DNA from 3 places in the Lysinibacillus sp. F12 genome. Region 1 is predicted to be linked to each of the others. Evidence: riboswitches for the same ligand, from Rfam matches in the RefSeq annotation. Region 1 holds a riboswitch; each other region holds the start of a gene.

What was found. Region 1 has a riboswitch for cobalamin ahead of AC3CH7_RS16115 (hypothetical protein). Riboswitches for the same ligand answer to the same signal wherever they lie in the genome.
Region 2: linked by a shared signal. The riboswitch ahead of cobT (nicotinate-nucleotide--dimethylbenzimidazole phosphoribosyltransferase) and the one ahead of AC3CH7_RS16115 (hypothetical protein) in region 1 are both predicted to bind cobalamin.
Region 3: linked by a shared signal. The riboswitch ahead of AC3CH7_RS00050 (hypothetical protein) and the one ahead of AC3CH7_RS16115 (hypothetical protein) in region 1 are both predicted to bind cobalamin.

Annotation. Positions count from the first base shown of each region.
Region 1 covers NZ_JBYMLP010000003.1:421,396-426,954, reverse strand. The annotation lists gene AC3CH7_RS16120 (GTP-binding protein) at 1-928, shown strand, start outside; gene AC3CH7_RS16115 (hypothetical protein) at 1,037-1,795, opposite strand; cobalamin riboswitch at 2,028-2,211, opposite strand; gene AC3CH7_RS16110 (hypothetical protein) at 2,923-3,156, opposite strand; gene AC3CH7_RS16105 (DUF4190 domain-containing protein) at 3,390-3,653, opposite strand; gene AC3CH7_RS16100 (PH domain-containing protein) at 3,974-4,354, opposite strand; gene AC3CH7_RS16095 (hypothetical protein) at 4,456-4,584, shown strand; gene AC3CH7_RS16090 (YhfM domain-containing protein) at 4,629-4,859, shown strand; gene AC3CH7_RS16085 (ABC transporter ATP-binding protein) at 4,902-5,559, opposite strand, start outside.
Region 2 covers NZ_JBYMLP010000001.1:874,669-880,227, forward strand. The annotation lists gene AC3CH7_RS04520 (trimeric intracellular cation channel family protein) at 269-874, shown strand; gene cobT (nicotinate-nucleotide--dimethylbenzimidazole phosphoribosyltransferase) at 951-2,006, opposite strand; cobalamin riboswitch at 2,098-2,274, opposite strand; gene AC3CH7_RS04530 (DMT family transporter) at 2,343-3,200, opposite strand; gene AC3CH7_RS04535 (hypothetical protein) at 3,470-3,865, shown strand; gene AC3CH7_RS04540 (rhodanese-like domain-containing protein) at 3,915-4,217, opposite strand; gene hfq (RNA chaperone Hfq) at 4,313-4,543, opposite strand; gene miaA (tRNA (adenosine(37)-N6)-dimethylallyltransferase MiaA) at 4,641-5,543, opposite strand; gene AC3CH7_RS04555 (alpha/beta hydrolase) at 5,530-5,559, opposite strand, start outside.
Region 3 covers NZ_JBYMLP010000001.1:10,190-15,748, forward strand. The annotation lists gene AC3CH7_RS00045 (GTP-binding protein) at 1-135, shown strand, start outside; gene AC3CH7_RS00050 (hypothetical protein) at 244-1,002, opposite strand; cobalamin riboswitch at 1,235-1,418, opposite strand; gene AC3CH7_RS00055 (hypothetical protein) at 2,130-2,363, opposite strand; gene AC3CH7_RS00060 (DUF4190 domain-containing protein) at 2,597-2,860, opposite strand; gene AC3CH7_RS00065 (PH domain-containing protein) at 3,181-3,561, opposite strand; gene AC3CH7_RS00070 (hypothetical protein) at 3,663-3,791, shown strand; gene AC3CH7_RS00075 (YhfM domain-containing protein) at 3,836-4,066, shown strand; gene AC3CH7_RS00080 (ABC transporter ATP-binding protein) at 4,109-4,834, opposite strand; gene AC3CH7_RS00085 (ATP-binding cassette domain-containing protein) at 4,848-5,559, opposite strand, start outside.

The DNA of each region.
Region 1 (5,559 bases):
TGAGGGTGAGCAACATATAAAAGAAGTATTAAGGATTTTCCGTTTACTAGAGGCCGAGGAGCCGTCATTGCGTGTCGTGTGGCAGGAAAAATTTCAGGAAATCCATGTGCACATAATGGGTGTCATTCAGTTAGAAGTCCTGATTGACGTGTTATTGAAACGTTTTGCATTACACATTTCTTTTGGAGAGCCGCAAATATTATATATGGAGACAATTGGGACAACCGTTACAGGCTACGGTCATTTTGAGCCACTCAAGCATTATGCAGAGGTTCATTTATTAATGGAGCCTAATGAACGCGGAGCAGGAATTACCTTTAGTAATGCCTGTCATGCCGATGATTTATCAGTGGGCAACCAGCGTCTCGTTGAGAAGCACTTGTTTGAGCGTGATCATCACGGCTTACTCACAGGCTACGCCGTCACAGATATTCATTTTACGCTATTAACGGGGCGTGGTCACAATGAGCATACCTCTGGTGGTGATTTCCGAGAAGCTACTTTCCGAGCACTACGTCAAGGACTAGAACAAGCACAGAACATCCTGCTTGAGCCATATTATCGCTTTAAAATGAAAGCTTCCAATGATTTTATTGGCCGTATGATGACTGACATTCAACAGGCTGCCGGCACATTCGACGACCCAGACCTCACCGAAACTGACGTTGTTTTGACAGGACGTGCACCTGTAGCAACCTTTATGAGCTATAGCACAATCTTTGCTGCCTATACCAATGGGAAAGGCTCACTTACCCTCCAATTTGATGGCTATGATGTGTGTCATAATGCAGAAGAAGTAATAGCCCAGATAGGCTATGATAAAAATGCGGACCCTGAATACAGTTCTTCCAGCATTTTTTGCGCTAAAGGCAAAGGCTATACTGTCCCTTGGCAAGAGGCTCAAGCAGCCATGCACTTTCAGGGATAAGTCAAGTAAAGTATTTGCAAGGACGGTGTGTTAGGCTAATAGCCTCAGATGAAGCATGATACGCTGGCATAAATAAAACAAGCCCCCCGCTTCATGGAGGGCTTGTTTTCATATCGCACCGACAGCTTTCTTTGAGGGCTTATGGACCTGATAAGCAGGTTCAACCACCACATAGCCCTGCGTATTAGTGAAGTCGATTAAAACTTTACCAGGCTGACTTTTTAATATTTGTAGTTGATCAATTAATGTTAACAATAGCTCATGGCCGTTCCCTCGTGGATGCCAATTTAAGTGATCACCATTTAACTCCTGAACCGCATCCAGAAATTGTTTATATTCCTGCTGCGCGAATGCGATTAGTTGATCCTGATGAGAAATTTCCATTAAATCATTTATATAAGTTTCATAAAAACGTATAACAATGGAGCATAGTAAATCATTGACACGTGCAGCGCTTAACACGGGATTGGGCTCTTGTGAAAGGCGATCAAGGTTAGGCTTTGCTCGTGTTGAATCAATGCGTGTAATTAAGTGATACGGCTCCCCGTTCACCTCATATATAATAGGGTTCGTCGGCATATACATCATAAAGCTATTCGTCTTCGTTTTCAGTTGATCCGTTAACGTTGCCAGAGCAAAAAGATGGCCTTCTACCTCACCATTTCTTATCCAAATAATGTCTTTATTATATAAAATTCGCTCAAAAAAGCGGTTGTTGCGAATCAGCTTCGTTGCTAATAATTGATCAATCAGTGATTCAACCACCATTCTTGTTTTCGCTTTTTTAGCAATTTCTGTCCTTGGCTGCTTACAAATGGTCATATCTACAAAAGGCGTTTCCTGTGTTATCGTTGCATGAATATTCATCCTATGTGCATCCCCTTTGCGTACATATTTTCAAAACAAAAAGGACTTCCTTCTATGTTTGAGGAAATCCTTCGCTTTAATGTGATTCATCACACAATGCCAAACAAACCCTAAGTAAATGTGAAGGAGTTCGAAAATGAACCCTTTCATGAACTTTGGGCGTTTGACGTACTGTGACGAACAGAGCATTCTGTTTTGTCAACATGCCACCTCCTATTCCTCGTAGGTTTATGGTGTGTACTCATAACAGGCAGGTATCCTGACTCATGGTCATCGCCACTTTTCCCCTTCCCATCATTTGACAGTGGTTGCTGAAAAGTCGCTCACATTTACAGTTGCGGGACAGTGTCGGATTCACACCGACTTCCCTTTTAAGCAAATTGCACGCAATTTACACCTATTACTACACGCTATTCAATTGTCATAGGAATCGGGTGTACTCCACATTCCTATTAGATTACTAAAATCAATTGTAAAGTAGTGGATTTCTAAAGTCAAATATCACAATATTTTCCAAACCATTTCTTCACTTAATCTTACAAACTCTGAAATTCTGACAACATGTCTTCCTATTTACTTTGATAGTATGATACTTCCTCAGCTTCATGCGGGTCATCTCTTTCGAAATCCCCTCGGATTTTCTACGCAGCATAATACTGAATAGCTTCAATTTCTTTACCGCTATACGTTCTGGTCTTTTCCAACGAATCAGCAAAATGGTCGTCTTTTTCACATATTAAATCAACGACACTAGTTAATGTTTTGTCCTAATACGTCCTTTACCGAATATCTTCTTTTAACATCCGTATCACCTTCATCTATTTTTCGGCGTACATACTCGCATGAGAATAAATTTTAGCGAATGATTAACGGCTTTTAAAAAAGGAGTTACGACACTTTTATTTTAGGTTATTAGTTATGTAATATTTGATAAAATGAGTTACGAGCGCAGGGGATTCCTACGCTCATTTTTTTAACGCAAAACCGCGAGTTAAATCGGGATAAGACACTTGCATCATTTTGAAATACTAACATAAACAACCTATAAACGCACCTCAGACAAACCTATACGCACAACTACGCGATTCAACGATTCTCGCTACATCTGACAGCGTTGAGTGATGTAACTAAAGAGTAATAACTTCACCAGAGTATTGTCTTAATTGTTCAATGGCTACTGTTACGGCTACTTCCTCAGTCTCAATCAAACTCAATCCTTTTTTAATAGGACTCCAAAATTCATATCCGCAGTCTTCTTGCCACATATATACTTCTGTTGTAAAAAGACCATCTCTCCGTTTTATAATTTGAACTTTATATTGATGACTTGGAGACATTATTTCCTTTAGCATCTGTTCCATCGTTTCACCATCTTTACAAATAGTAATGTGTATAACTATTATTCTTCAAAAAGAAAAAAAGCTTTGAGCAAAATCTTAAAAACAGGGGGCTTGGGAAGGTCATGCATTTTCAACACAAAAAAAGAGGTTTATGGTGTGTATTCGTAACAGGCTGGTATCCTGACTCATGGCCATTTCCACTTTTCCTCTTCCCGTCCAACTTAAAACGGTATTTTCTAAGGTCAAATACTAAGCTAAACACCAGTAATTGAATAAAAAAGGATAATAGACAATACTGCAAAGGTTTGAATGATAATCCCGATCACGCTACAAATTAAACCAGAAATTGCCAAACCTCTGCCATTTTCATTTCTTTTAGCAATTTCCTTTGTTGCCATTCTTGATAAAACTACTCCGAAAATCCCAAGAACTAATCCAATAAATGGTACGATGATAGAAAGAATACCAAGCGTTAATGAAATGATAGATTTATTATTCATTTCAATTTTTTCAACCATTTCCCTCACCCCCCAACAATCTAATGTTACGAATCACACTTCTTCAAAAAACAGTTCCATCCATTGAATTCTAGCAATATTATTGAAATATATCTATTATTTTACAATATAAAAGGTTATGCGTAAGGTAGAACCAGTCAGCGTTTCTTTGCTAATTTCTAAGCTCTGTGCGCTTGCTCCCTAATTGGAACGGGGCGACAGCATACACCCCTCACATAGTAATTTCCCCATCCCTATTCCCCCTTTCTAAGCACAGCCAAAAAAGCCTCGCATCTATGCGGGCTTTGAATGTGATTCATGATGGTGGCTTTATTTCATCATTACGATACTAAAACATACTGCGCTAAAACACTTTGCACTTTATAAATATTGGTCGCCTTATTGAAACTTTTTTGGATAGGTAGCGAACTGCCTGATACCCATATTTTTAGCTCTGCGTCTAAATCAAATGTACCAGCCGTTTCTACTGAAAAATGAATAATATTTTTATAGGGGATCGAATGGTATTCCGTTTTCTTACCAGTAACTCCTTGCTTATCAATGAGGATTAATCGTTTATTCGTAAAAATAAATATGTCTCTAATAATTTTATAGGCATTTTTGATGGTTTCGTTTGGAATTAATAAATCTTTGACCTCCTCCTGTAATTTTTCAAAATTCACCTCGCTTGCATTGCCGATTAATCCATCAAATAAGCCCATTCTTTATCCCCTTTCAGCTTTTGTTTGTTTAATATATTATGAAGAGAACCAGGCTACGACTCCAAGTTTTGGTATTATTTTTTCTGTAAGGAGGGGGTTCATTGCGAGCATTCCTATTTATTATCATGTCCCTCCTAGCTATAGTTGTTTTAGGCTGTACGGATAAAGAGCTAGCAGTGGAAAAATGGCGAAGGTCAGCATTTCTAACGGCGAAGGATTTGACACTGTGAATACTGATTTTATCTAAGAATATGAGGATGAAGAGTCTCTTGAAATGTTCCATGAAGTCATTACTACTGCTGTGAGAAATAAGGGAATTGTTAATATGGCTACCCCTCCATATGATGTACAAGTAGTGGATATGGATGGAAACCAATATGGCTTCCATCTTTGGGTAGGGGAAATGGGGCAAAAGGGAACGTTGATGAACGTGAAGGATACCCATACGATTTATAGCATCTCTGAAGATTTGATTGCCCCACTTAGATCATTGCTGCAAGAATAAAAAACACTTTCCATTCAAATAAGGAAAGTGTTTTTGGATTAATCATACTACGGCTTGAAACAGCATTTGCGCATATCGGTCTGTAAAAGCAAAGCCACCTTCGCCTTTATGGCTCTCATCGACAATTTTACCCGACTTCATGACATAAATACGATCACACAAATAAGAAACCGCCTTTAAGTCGTGCGATATAAATAAAATGGCCATGTTTTTTTCTTTTTTTAAAGTTATTAATAAATCTATCATTTCTCGTTGAATCAAGCGATCTAAACTCGAAACAATTTCATCACAAACTAATAGTTGGGGTTCGACTAAAATCGACCTTAGTAAATTAACCCGTTGTCGCTCCCCTCCACTTAGCTCAGATGGCAGGGCTTCTAATATATCGGTTGGGAGCATCACTTTTTCTAGCATTATCTGTAGTTCGCGATCAGTCAAAGACTTATGTGCTGCCATTAGAGGCTCACGTAACAATTCCTTGACGGTCCATACTGGATTTAAGGCAGCCGTAGCATTTTGAAAAATGATTTGGCAGTTCTCATAAAAATGCGAGCGATTTTGCTTCGTCATCAATTGATTTTCAAAAAACACCGCCCCTTTTTCAGGCTTTTCTAGCTGCATTATCACTTTGGCTAAAGTACTTTTCCCACTGCCGCTTTCTCCTACGAGTCCTACGATTTCACCTTTTCCCACGGTTAGG
Region 2 (5,559 bases), on a different contig from region 1:
ATCCTAGGATTCCCTGATTGTCTACTTGTAATGAACGCTTATGACAGATGTTTTTCTTTATTTCATTAACATCTTATCAATTTGTATAGGTCCCTGTAAAACTTGCCTATTGTTTCTGAGTGAAATTTACGCTAAGCTAATGTGCGGACTTATTTCAAGAAGCGTATTTAATGTTTAATTTTGGCTATTAAATTCATAGATTTTGTTACTTACAGGATCTTTCAACTTTAGGAATGAGGTTCATTTATTGATAGAAGGGGTGAAAGGGATGGCTTGGGAAGTTTTTAGTATGATCGGTACAATTGCCTTTGCTATTTCTGGGGCAATTATTGCAATGGAAGAGGAATACGATTTATTCGGTGTTTATATACTCGGTATTGTCACTGCTTTTGGTGGAGGGGCTATTCGAAATTTACTTATCGGTCTACCTGTCACGACATTATGGGGACAGGATATGATGTTTCAAATTGCGCTTGCTGCAATTACCATATTTTTTATTTTTCCACATCATTTGATTCAACATTGGCATCGTTGGGGTAATTTTACAGATGCGATTGGTTTATCAGCATTTGCTATTCAAGGCGCACTCTACGCCGTAAAGCTGGATATGCCGATTAGTGCTGTCATCGTAGCTGCGGTCTTAACAGGGTCGGGTGGTGGTATCGTGCGTGATTTATTAGCTAGACGAAAACCACTTGTACTTCGTGACGAAGTCTATGGTGTGTGGGCTGCTCTCGCAGGGCTTGTTATTGGATTTGAAGTTTTTACAGGAGATATCTTCCTTTATATTTTATTTGCGGTAATTACAGCATTACGTATTCTTTCCTATATGATGAAATGGCGTTTACCTTTGCGAAGGTTGAATCGGGCATAGAGTCTATCATTGATAAAAAAAAACGAATAAGCGCAAATAGCTCTTTAACTATTTGCGCTTATTTGTTTTTCAGTAACTATTTAGCCAAAAGATTCGTTGCTTCTTCCAGCGTCACCATATTTTTCATCATTGAGCAAGCAGCATCTAATAGAGGAAAGGCTAGGGCTGCACCTGAACCTTCTCCTAACCGCATATTCATATGCAGCATCGGTTCCACTCCCAACAATTCAGCGGCTATTTTAGCTCCGGGTTCCTCCGAAGCATGAGAAGCTATGATAAAGTCCTTTACTTTCGGTTCAATTTGATAAGCTATAAGCGCAGCAATAGTCGAAATAAAACCATCAATCACAACAGGTTTTCGGTGACTTGCGGCAGCAAGTATAATACCAGCCATAGCCCCAATCTCTAGCCCTCCAACTTTAGCTAGTACATCAATGATATCGTTAGGATTTGGTTGGTTAAGCATAATTGCTTTTTCAATGACCGCTGCTTTATGAGCAATTCCTCCTTGACCAACACCTGCTCCAAACCCGGTTATTTGAATAGGGTCATAGCCAGTCAAAACAGCTAAGATTGCTGTGCTCGGCGTTGTATTACCAATGCCCATCTCACCTGTTCCAAGTAGGTTGGCCCCTTTTGTAATTTCGTCTGTTGCCACACGAATCCCCACTTCTATGGATTGAATAGCCTCCTCTCTAGACATAGCAGGGCCCTGTGCTATATTACCTGTTCCATATTTCACCTTTTGGATGATTACGTCCGCATTGAGAGGGATATCCTCCTTAACTCCAACATCTACCGTTACAACTTTGGTATTGGTCACACTTGCAATTGCACAAACACCTGTACCTCCCTTCGGAAAATTCAATGTTTGAAATAAAGTAACCTCTTGAGGATTCAGCGTCACGCCTTCTTCACAAACTCCATGATCTGCTGCACAGACAATCATCACCTTTTTATCAATCATCGGATATAACTGGCCTGTAATTCCAGATAGTTGCACAGCAATGGACTCCAATTTCCCTAAGCTTCCTGGAGGCTTACAAAGAATATCTATTCGTTTTCTTGCTTGCTCCCTACTATTTTTATCAGCGCCTTGAATGTTTTGAATCGTGTCATGTAATAATTGCATTGTCATTTCTCCTCTCGTTCTTCATGAAGACAAAATAAAAGCCTGTAGTTTATTGTCATGACAAATAAACTACAGACTTTTCCATCATCTATATTCTTAAAGCAAATAGGCAGGTCTCCTGGCTTAAGTTCAACATTTCATAGTACCTTCCCAGCAATGAGCTAGTGGTCTTCACTATTAAACTCCCTTTTACAGTGGCGGGTCCGCTAAAGTTTTTCACTTTATTCCCTATTCTCCCTTAATGGGCACCTAATGCTTATATTAAACTACTTTTAATCTACGACAGAGTATTTTTTCTGTCAATATTTGAATGCGTTACTTGTATCATTTCTTCGGCTACCTATTTTTTTCTAGCTCACTTAGCAATGTTGACCCTAATAATAGTATCGCTCCTATTAGTTGTAGTAGCGTCATTTTTTCTCCAATAAACATCGTTGAAATGACTAATGATGTCAGTGGATCTATATAGCTAAGGATGGCTATACTTTGCCCTTTCAGCTTTGACATGCCCCAAAAGAACAATAAAAATCCAACTCCTGCATGGACAATACCTAATACTATTAATAGTAAGACTGACTTAAAACTGATTGTCATGACCTGAAATCCTGTTGTCCCAAGTATATAAAAACAAAGGAAAAATGCTGCTAAAGCTAGTTGAATTAATGTATTTCCCGGTTCTTTTATGTTACCTATACATTTATTTGTAAATGTTAGAGCTGTGTAAAAGCATGCGGCGATAAGACCGTAGACAATGCCAATAAATTGTTTACTGTCCCCAGTGCCTTGACTTTGGACAATCAAATAAAGTCCGATAAGGGCTACACAGACATACATCATTTTTCTGCCAACTAGCTTCTCCTTTAAGATAATTGGAGATAAACAGATAACGAGTACTGGTGCAACATAATAACTAAGTGCAGCATTAGCAATTGTTGTTTCTTTATAAGCCTGAAATAAAAAAATCCAATTCCCACATAAGGCAACACTAGAAAGTACTAATTTCCACTTATTTTTGAGAATACTTCTTTTCGTAAAGCTTTCCTTTTTATAAATAAAAATCACTATCAAAAAACAAGCACCAATTAAGCTCATCCAAAAAGCGATTTCACTTGAAGATAAAGGTATATACTTGGCAAAAACACCAACTGCGCCAAAAATAATCATGGATAATACAAACGCTAATTTTCCGCTCATTACAATTCCTACTTTCTACGTATAAGTATTAACCTACACAGTAGAATCTATTGAAAATGAGCAAACTGTTATTGTATGCCTTACCAGTAGATTCTACTGTAAAGACATTGTTGGGGGTGCTATTGAACGAAACATACAAATCCCTCCTTCACCGATATAATTGTAACATATTTCAGAAAATTAAAGAGTATGTTTTATAGATAAAGGGAAAATGAATCACTAATTACTTCATTAGGTAAGGATAAAATTTTCTTTAAGGAGGAGTTAGAGTGCACGCAAGAGAATTAAGAAACGCTATTGCAGAGACTTGTGAAAACTATGATAGTCAATATGCGCAGTTAGTAAAACCGATTAATCAGTTATTAATGAATGTTGATGCTTTCATCAGTGAAGGAACGGCGTATGTCATTATAGAAAATTTGAAATTATATTATAGTGGAGATAAATACATGGCGGAATGTCACTTCGATGAGAGTGAAAATTTCTTACAGGATGGCATTGAGCTTCTAAAAAAGGGAGACCTGGCGAATGGCGCTTTACAAATATACGGTGCTGGTTTAAATTTTGCCAGTTATGCTTCAAAGGTTCGGGGGCAAAAAAATGTGAACCCGTACATGAACTTTGAAAAAAACTTTAGCCTCATCATGGACTCACTCCAAAAATAAGCACATGAAAAAAGAAAGAGTATACACTCTTTCTTTTTTCATTATGTCATTATTTAAATTCTAATTCGCCATCGTAAGCTAACATGCCACCTTCTAGGTTTGTCACATCAAATCCTTGTGCTTCTAAATAAGAACAAGCATTAGCTGAACGGCCACCAGCCTTACAAACGATAATATATGGCTTTGTTTCATCTAATTCCTCTAGACGTTCTGGGATTGTCCCAAGAGCGATATGCTGAGCGCCAGGAATCATGCCGTGTGCTACTTCATCCTCTTCACGAACATCAATAATATATAGGTCTTCATTTGCATCTAATAGTTCTAATAATTGTGTTGTTTCCATTGATTTCATCAAACTCGTCCTCCAAATATCTATTTCCTTTATCATTATAGCCTGAAGCAAAAAAAACAGCCAGTGTGGAGTACACTAACTGTTTAACAATCTTTTTATGCTTCTGTCTCTAAAAATTCTATTGGTTTTGCTGGAACGAATGTAGAAATAGCGTGCTTGTAAATCAGGTGCTGCTTATTATCAGCATCCAATAATAGAACTGTAAAATTATCATATGATTTCACAGTCCCTTTTAACTGAAATCCGTTTAATAGAAATACAGTTACAAAAACACTGTTTTTACGTAGTTGGTTCAAGAACGTATCTTGCAAGTTGATTGATTTCATCAAATAGCCTCCCTACTAACTTTCTACCTCTTCATTCCTATAGTAGCACGTTCTACCAATTTATCAATTAGTAATTTTTAGAAATTTTTCTTTAATTTTATAATTGTTCACCTGTCATCACAAAATGGACATCCATTTTATTGCGGAAATAAGTAAGTTGCCTTTTCGCATAGCGACGAGAATTTTGTTTTAAGCTGTCTATGGCGCCTTCTAGTGAACATTTGCCATCTAAATAATCATATAATTCCTTATAACCAATGGCTTGTATAGACTGCACACCCCGGATATTTTGTTGCCATAGCCCTTGGACCTCTTCTAAAAGACCATTCTCCATCATCAAATCGACACGGCGGTTAATACGGTCATAAAGCACCTCTCGTGACATATTTTGACCTAGCCCTAAAATCAAGTGATTATAGAGAGGTACCTCGCCTCGATTTTGAGCTTCAGCTGCCTTCGATACACCGCTTAATTCTAGCATCTCTAATGCGCGAATGACACGACGTGTATTATTTGGATGAATGGCTTCTGCAGTTTGAGGGTCTAGTTGTTTTAATTTATCGTGCATTGCCTCGGGACCAAGCTTCGCTAATTCATCATAATAGGCTTGACGTGCTGCCTCATCCACTTTTTCATCAGTAAATTGGAAATCAAACAGAACAGCTTGTACATATAAGCCTGACCCACCTACGATAATCGGTAGCTTATGACGAGCTTGTATGTCTGCAATTTTCTCTCTTACTAGCTTTTGATAGTCGGCCACTGAAAATGATGCTGTCGGCTCCAGAAAACTTAGTAAATGATGAGGAACTCCCTCCATCTCTTCTTCCGTAATTTTCGCCGTACCTATATCTAGCCCTTTATAAACTTGCATTGAGTCACCATTAATGATTTCTCCATTATACTTTTTGGCAAGTTCAATACTTAACGCTGTTTTTCCAGAAGCAGTTGGTCCCACAATTGCTACGACCTCAGCCTGCTGTAATTTATTTTCTATCATATTTTTCTAACCACCG
Region 3 (5,559 bases), on a different contig from region 1:
GAAGTAATAGCCCAGATAGGCTATGATAAAAATGCGGACCCTGAATACAGTTCTTCCAGCATTTTTTGCGCTAAAGGCAAAGGCTATACTGTCCCTTGGCAAGAGGCTCAAGCAGCCATGCACTTTCAGGGATAAGTCAAGTAAAGTATTTGCAAGGACGGTGTGTTAGGCTAATAGCCTCAGATGAAGCATGATACGCTGGCATAAATAAAACAAGCCCCCCGCTTCATGGAGGGCTTGTTTTCATATCGCACCGACAGCTTTCTTTGAGGGCTTATGGACCTGATAAGCAGGTTCAACCACCACATAGCCCTGCGTATTAGTGAAGTCGATTAAAACTTTACCAGGCTGACTTTTTAATATTTGTAGTTGATCAATTAATGTTAACAATAGCTCATGGCCGTTCCCTCGTGGATGCCAATTTAAGTGATCACCATTTAACTCCTGAACCGCATCCAGAAATTGTTTATATTCCTGCTGCGCGAATGCGATTAGTTGATCCTGATGAGAAATTTCCATTAAATCATTTATATAAGTTTCATAAAAACGTATAACAATGGAGCATAGTAAATCATTGACACGTGCAGCGCTTAACACGGGATTGGGCTCTTGTGAAAGGCGATCAAGGTTAGGCTTTGCTCGTGTTGAATCAATGCGTGTAATTAAGTGATACGGCTCCCCGTTCACCTCATATATAATAGGGTTCGTCGGCATATACATCATAAAGCTATTCGTCTTCGTTTTCAGTTGATCCGTTAACGTTGCCAGAGCAAAAAGATGGCCTTCTACCTCACCATTTCTTATCCAAATAATGTCTTTATTATATAAAATTCGCTCAAAAAAGCGGTTGTTGCGAATCAGCTTCGTTGCTAATAATTGATCAATCAGTGATTCAACCACCATTCTTGTTTTCGCTTTTTTAGCAATTTCTGTCCTTGGCTGCTTACAAATGGTCATATCTACAAAAGGCGTTTCCTGTGTTATCGTTGCATGAATATTCATCCTATGTGCATCCCCTTTGCGTACATATTTTCAAAACAAAAAGGACTTCCTTCTATGTTTGAGGAAATCCTTCGCTTTAATGTGATTCATCACACAATGCCAAACAAACCCTAAGTAAATGTGAAGGAGTTCGAAAATGAACCCTTTCATGAACTTTGGGCGTTTGACGTACTGTGACGAACAGAGCATTCTGTTTTGTCAACATGCCACCTCCTATTCCTCGTAGGTTTATGGTGTGTACTCATAACAGGCAGGTATCCTGACTCATGGTCATCGCCACTTTTCCCCTTCCCATCATTTGACAGTGGTTGCTGAAAAGTCGCTCACATTTACAGTTGCGGGACAGTGTCGGATTCACACCGACTTCCCTTTTAAGCAAATTGCACGCAATTTACACCTATTACTACACGCTATTCAATTGTCATAGGAATCGGGTGTACTCCACATTCCTATTAGATTACTAAAATCAATTGTAAAGTAGTGGATTTCTAAAGTCAAATATCACAATATTTTCCAAACCATTTCTTCACTTAATCTTACAAACTCTGAAATTCTGACAACATGTCTTCCTATTTACTTTGATAGTATGATACTTCCTCAGCTTCATGCGGGTCATCTCTTTCGAAATCCCCTCGGATTTTCTACGCAGCATAATACTGAATAGCTTCAATTTCTTTACCGCTATACGTTCTGGTCTTTTCCAACGAATCAGCAAAATGGTCGTCTTTTTCACATATTAAATCAACGACACTAGTTAATGTTTTGTCCTAATACGTCCTTTACCGAATATCTTCTTTTAACATCCGTATCACCTTCATCTATTTTTCGGCGTACATACTCGCATGAGAATAAATTTTAGCGAATGATTAACGGCTTTTAAAAAAGGAGTTACGACACTTTTATTTTAGGTTATTAGTTATGTAATATTTGATAAAATGAGTTACGAGCGCAGGGGATTCCTACGCTCATTTTTTTAACGCAAAACCGCGAGTTAAATCGGGATAAGACACTTGCATCATTTTGAAATACTAACATAAACAACCTATAAACGCACCTCAGACAAACCTATACGCACAACTACGCGATTCAACGATTCTCGCTACATCTGACAGCGTTGAGTGATGTAACTAAAGAGTAATAACTTCACCAGAGTATTGTCTTAATTGTTCAATGGCTACTGTTACGGCTACTTCCTCAGTCTCAATCAAACTCAATCCTTTTTTAATAGGACTCCAAAATTCATATCCGCAGTCTTCTTGCCACATATATACTTCTGTTGTAAAAAGACCATCTCTCCGTTTTATAATTTGAACTTTATATTGATGACTTGGAGACATTATTTCCTTTAGCATCTGTTCCATCGTTTCACCATCTTTACAAATAGTAATGTGTATAACTATTATTCTTCAAAAAGAAAAAAAGCTTTGAGCAAAATCTTAAAAACAGGGGGCTTGGGAAGGTCATGCATTTTCAACACAAAAAAAGAGGTTTATGGTGTGTATTCGTAACAGGCTGGTATCCTGACTCATGGCCATTTCCACTTTTCCTCTTCCCGTCCAACTTAAAACGGTATTTTCTAAGGTCAAATACTAAGCTAAACACCAGTAATTGAATAAAAAAGGATAATAGACAATACTGCAAAGGTTTGAATGATAATCCCGATCACGCTACAAATTAAACCAGAAATTGCCAAACCTCTGCCATTTTCATTTCTTTTAGCAATTTCCTTTGTTGCCATTCTTGATAAAACTACTCCGAAAATCCCAAGAACTAATCCAATAAATGGTACGATGATAGAAAGAATACCAAGCGTTAATGAAATGATAGATTTATTATTCATTTCAATTTTTTCAACCATTTCCCTCACCCCCCAACAATCTAATGTTACGAATCACACTTCTTCAAAAAACAGTTCCATCCATTGAATTCTAGCAATATTATTGAAATATATCTATTATTTTACAATATAAAAGGTTATGCGTAAGGTAGAACCAGTCAGCGTTTCTTTGCTAATTTCTAAGCTCTGTGCGCTTGCTCCCTAATTGGAACGGGGCGACAGCATACACCCCTCACATAGTAATTTCCCCATCCCTATTCCCCCTTTCTAAGCACAGCCAAAAAAGCCTCGCATCTATGCGGGCTTTGAATGTGATTCATGATGGTGGCTTTATTTCATCATTACGATACTAAAACATACTGCGCTAAAACACTTTGCACTTTATAAATATTGGTCGCCTTATTGAAACTTTTTTGGATAGGTAGCGAACTGCCTGATACCCATATTTTTAGCTCTGCGTCTAAATCAAATGTACCAGCCGTTTCTACTGAAAAATGAATAATATTTTTATAGGGGATCGAATGGTATTCCGTTTTCTTACCAGTAACTCCTTGCTTATCAATGAGGATTAATCGTTTATTCGTAAAAATAAATATGTCTCTAATAATTTTATAGGCATTTTTGATGGTTTCGTTTGGAATTAATAAATCTTTGACCTCCTCCTGTAATTTTTCAAAATTCACCTCGCTTGCATTGCCGATTAATCCATCAAATAAGCCCATTCTTTATCCCCTTTCAGCTTTTGTTTGTTTAATATATTATGAAGAGAACCAGGCTACGACTCCAAGTTTTGGTATTATTTTTTCTGTAAGGAGGGGGTTCATTGCGAGCATTCCTATTTATTATCATGTCCCTCCTAGCTATAGTTGTTTTAGGCTGTACGGATAAAGAGCTAGCAGTGGAAAAATGGCGAAGGTCAGCATTTCTAACGGCGAAGGATTTGACACTGTGAATACTGATTTTATCTAAGAATATGAGGATGAAGAGTCTCTTGAAATGTTCCATGAAGTCATTACTACTGCTGTGAGAAATAAGGGAATTGTTAATATGGCTACCCCTCCATATGATGTACAAGTAGTGGATATGGATGGAAACCAATATGGCTTCCATCTTTGGGTAGGGGAAATGGGGCAAAAGGGAACGTTGATGAACGTGAAGGATACCCATACGATTTATAGCATCTCTGAAGATTTGATTGCCCCACTTAGATCATTGCTGCAAGAATAAAAAACACTTTCCATTCAAATAAGGAAAGTGTTTTTGGATTAATCATACTACGGCTTGAAACAGCATTTGCGCATATCGGTCTGTAAAAGCAAAGCCACCTTCGCCTTTATGGCTCTCATCGACAATTTTACCCGACTTCATGACATAAATACGATCACACAAATAAGAAACCGCCTTTAAGTCGTGCGATATAAATAAAATGGCCATGTTTTTTTCTTTTTTTAAAGTTATTAATAAATCTATCATTTCTCGTTGAATCAAGCGATCTAAACTCGAAACAATTTCATCACAAACTAATAGTTGGGGTTCGACTAAAATCGACCTTAGTAAATTAACCCGTTGTCGCTCCCCTCCACTTAGCTCAGATGGCAGGGCTTCTAATATATCGGTTGGGAGCATCACTTTTTCTAGCATTATCTGTAGTTCGCGATCAGTCAAAGACTTATGTGCTGCCATTAGAGGCTCACGTAACAATTCCTTGACGGTCCATACTGGATTTAAGGCAGCCGTAGCATTTTGAAAAATGATTTGGCAGTTCTCATAAAAATGCGAGCGATTTTGCTTCGTCATCAATTGATTTTCAAAAAACACCGCCCCTTTTTCAGGCTTTTCTAGCTGCATTATCACTTTGGCTAAAGTACTTTTCCCACTGCCGCTTTCTCCTACGAGTCCTACGATTTCACCTTTTCCCACGGTTAGGTTTATATTCTGTAATACTTGCTGTCCTGCTTGATAGCTTTTACTAACATGATTTACATGAAGCAACAATATCAACCGCCTCCTAAAAATGATGAGCGACAAGCTGCTTCGTATATGGATGCTTGGGCTCCTTAAAAATTTCAGACATTCTCCCACTTTCTACTATTTCGCCATTTTTCATCACCAGAATAGAATCAGCCATCTTAGCAACTCCTAAATCATGCGTAATCAATAGTATCGTCGTCCCTAAGCGGGCATGGAGATTTTTTAGCAATTTGATAAATTCTTGTTGATGGAGCATATCTAGAGCAGAGGTTGGTTCATCCGCCATCAAAACGTCTGGTTCATGATAGAAGGCGCAGGCAAGCATGCAGCGTTGTAGCATGCCACCTGAAAGCTCAAATGGATAGCGATTTAACACATCCTTAGGTAGGTTTAACTCCTTTAAAATGGCTGTGATTTTATCTAAAAATTCCTCTTCCTTTTGCCCTAGCCTCGAAGCGGTCAACCTATAGAGTTGATGCTTTATTTTTTGGGTGGGTGAAAAACTATTCATTGCATCCTGAAAAATGGTAAAAAAGTGCTTTTTGCGTAGCTTCACACGCTCCGGTTCTGACATTGTCATGACATTTCTTTCATTAAATACAATGGAACCCTCCATAGTTGCTCGTGCTGGTAGCATCCCAAGCAGAGCTGAAAGGGTCGTACTTTTGCCGCTGCCACTCTCGCCAATGATAGCGGTAATTTGACCTTTAGGTACAGTAAAAGTCAAGCCTTGAATAAGGGATTTGCCG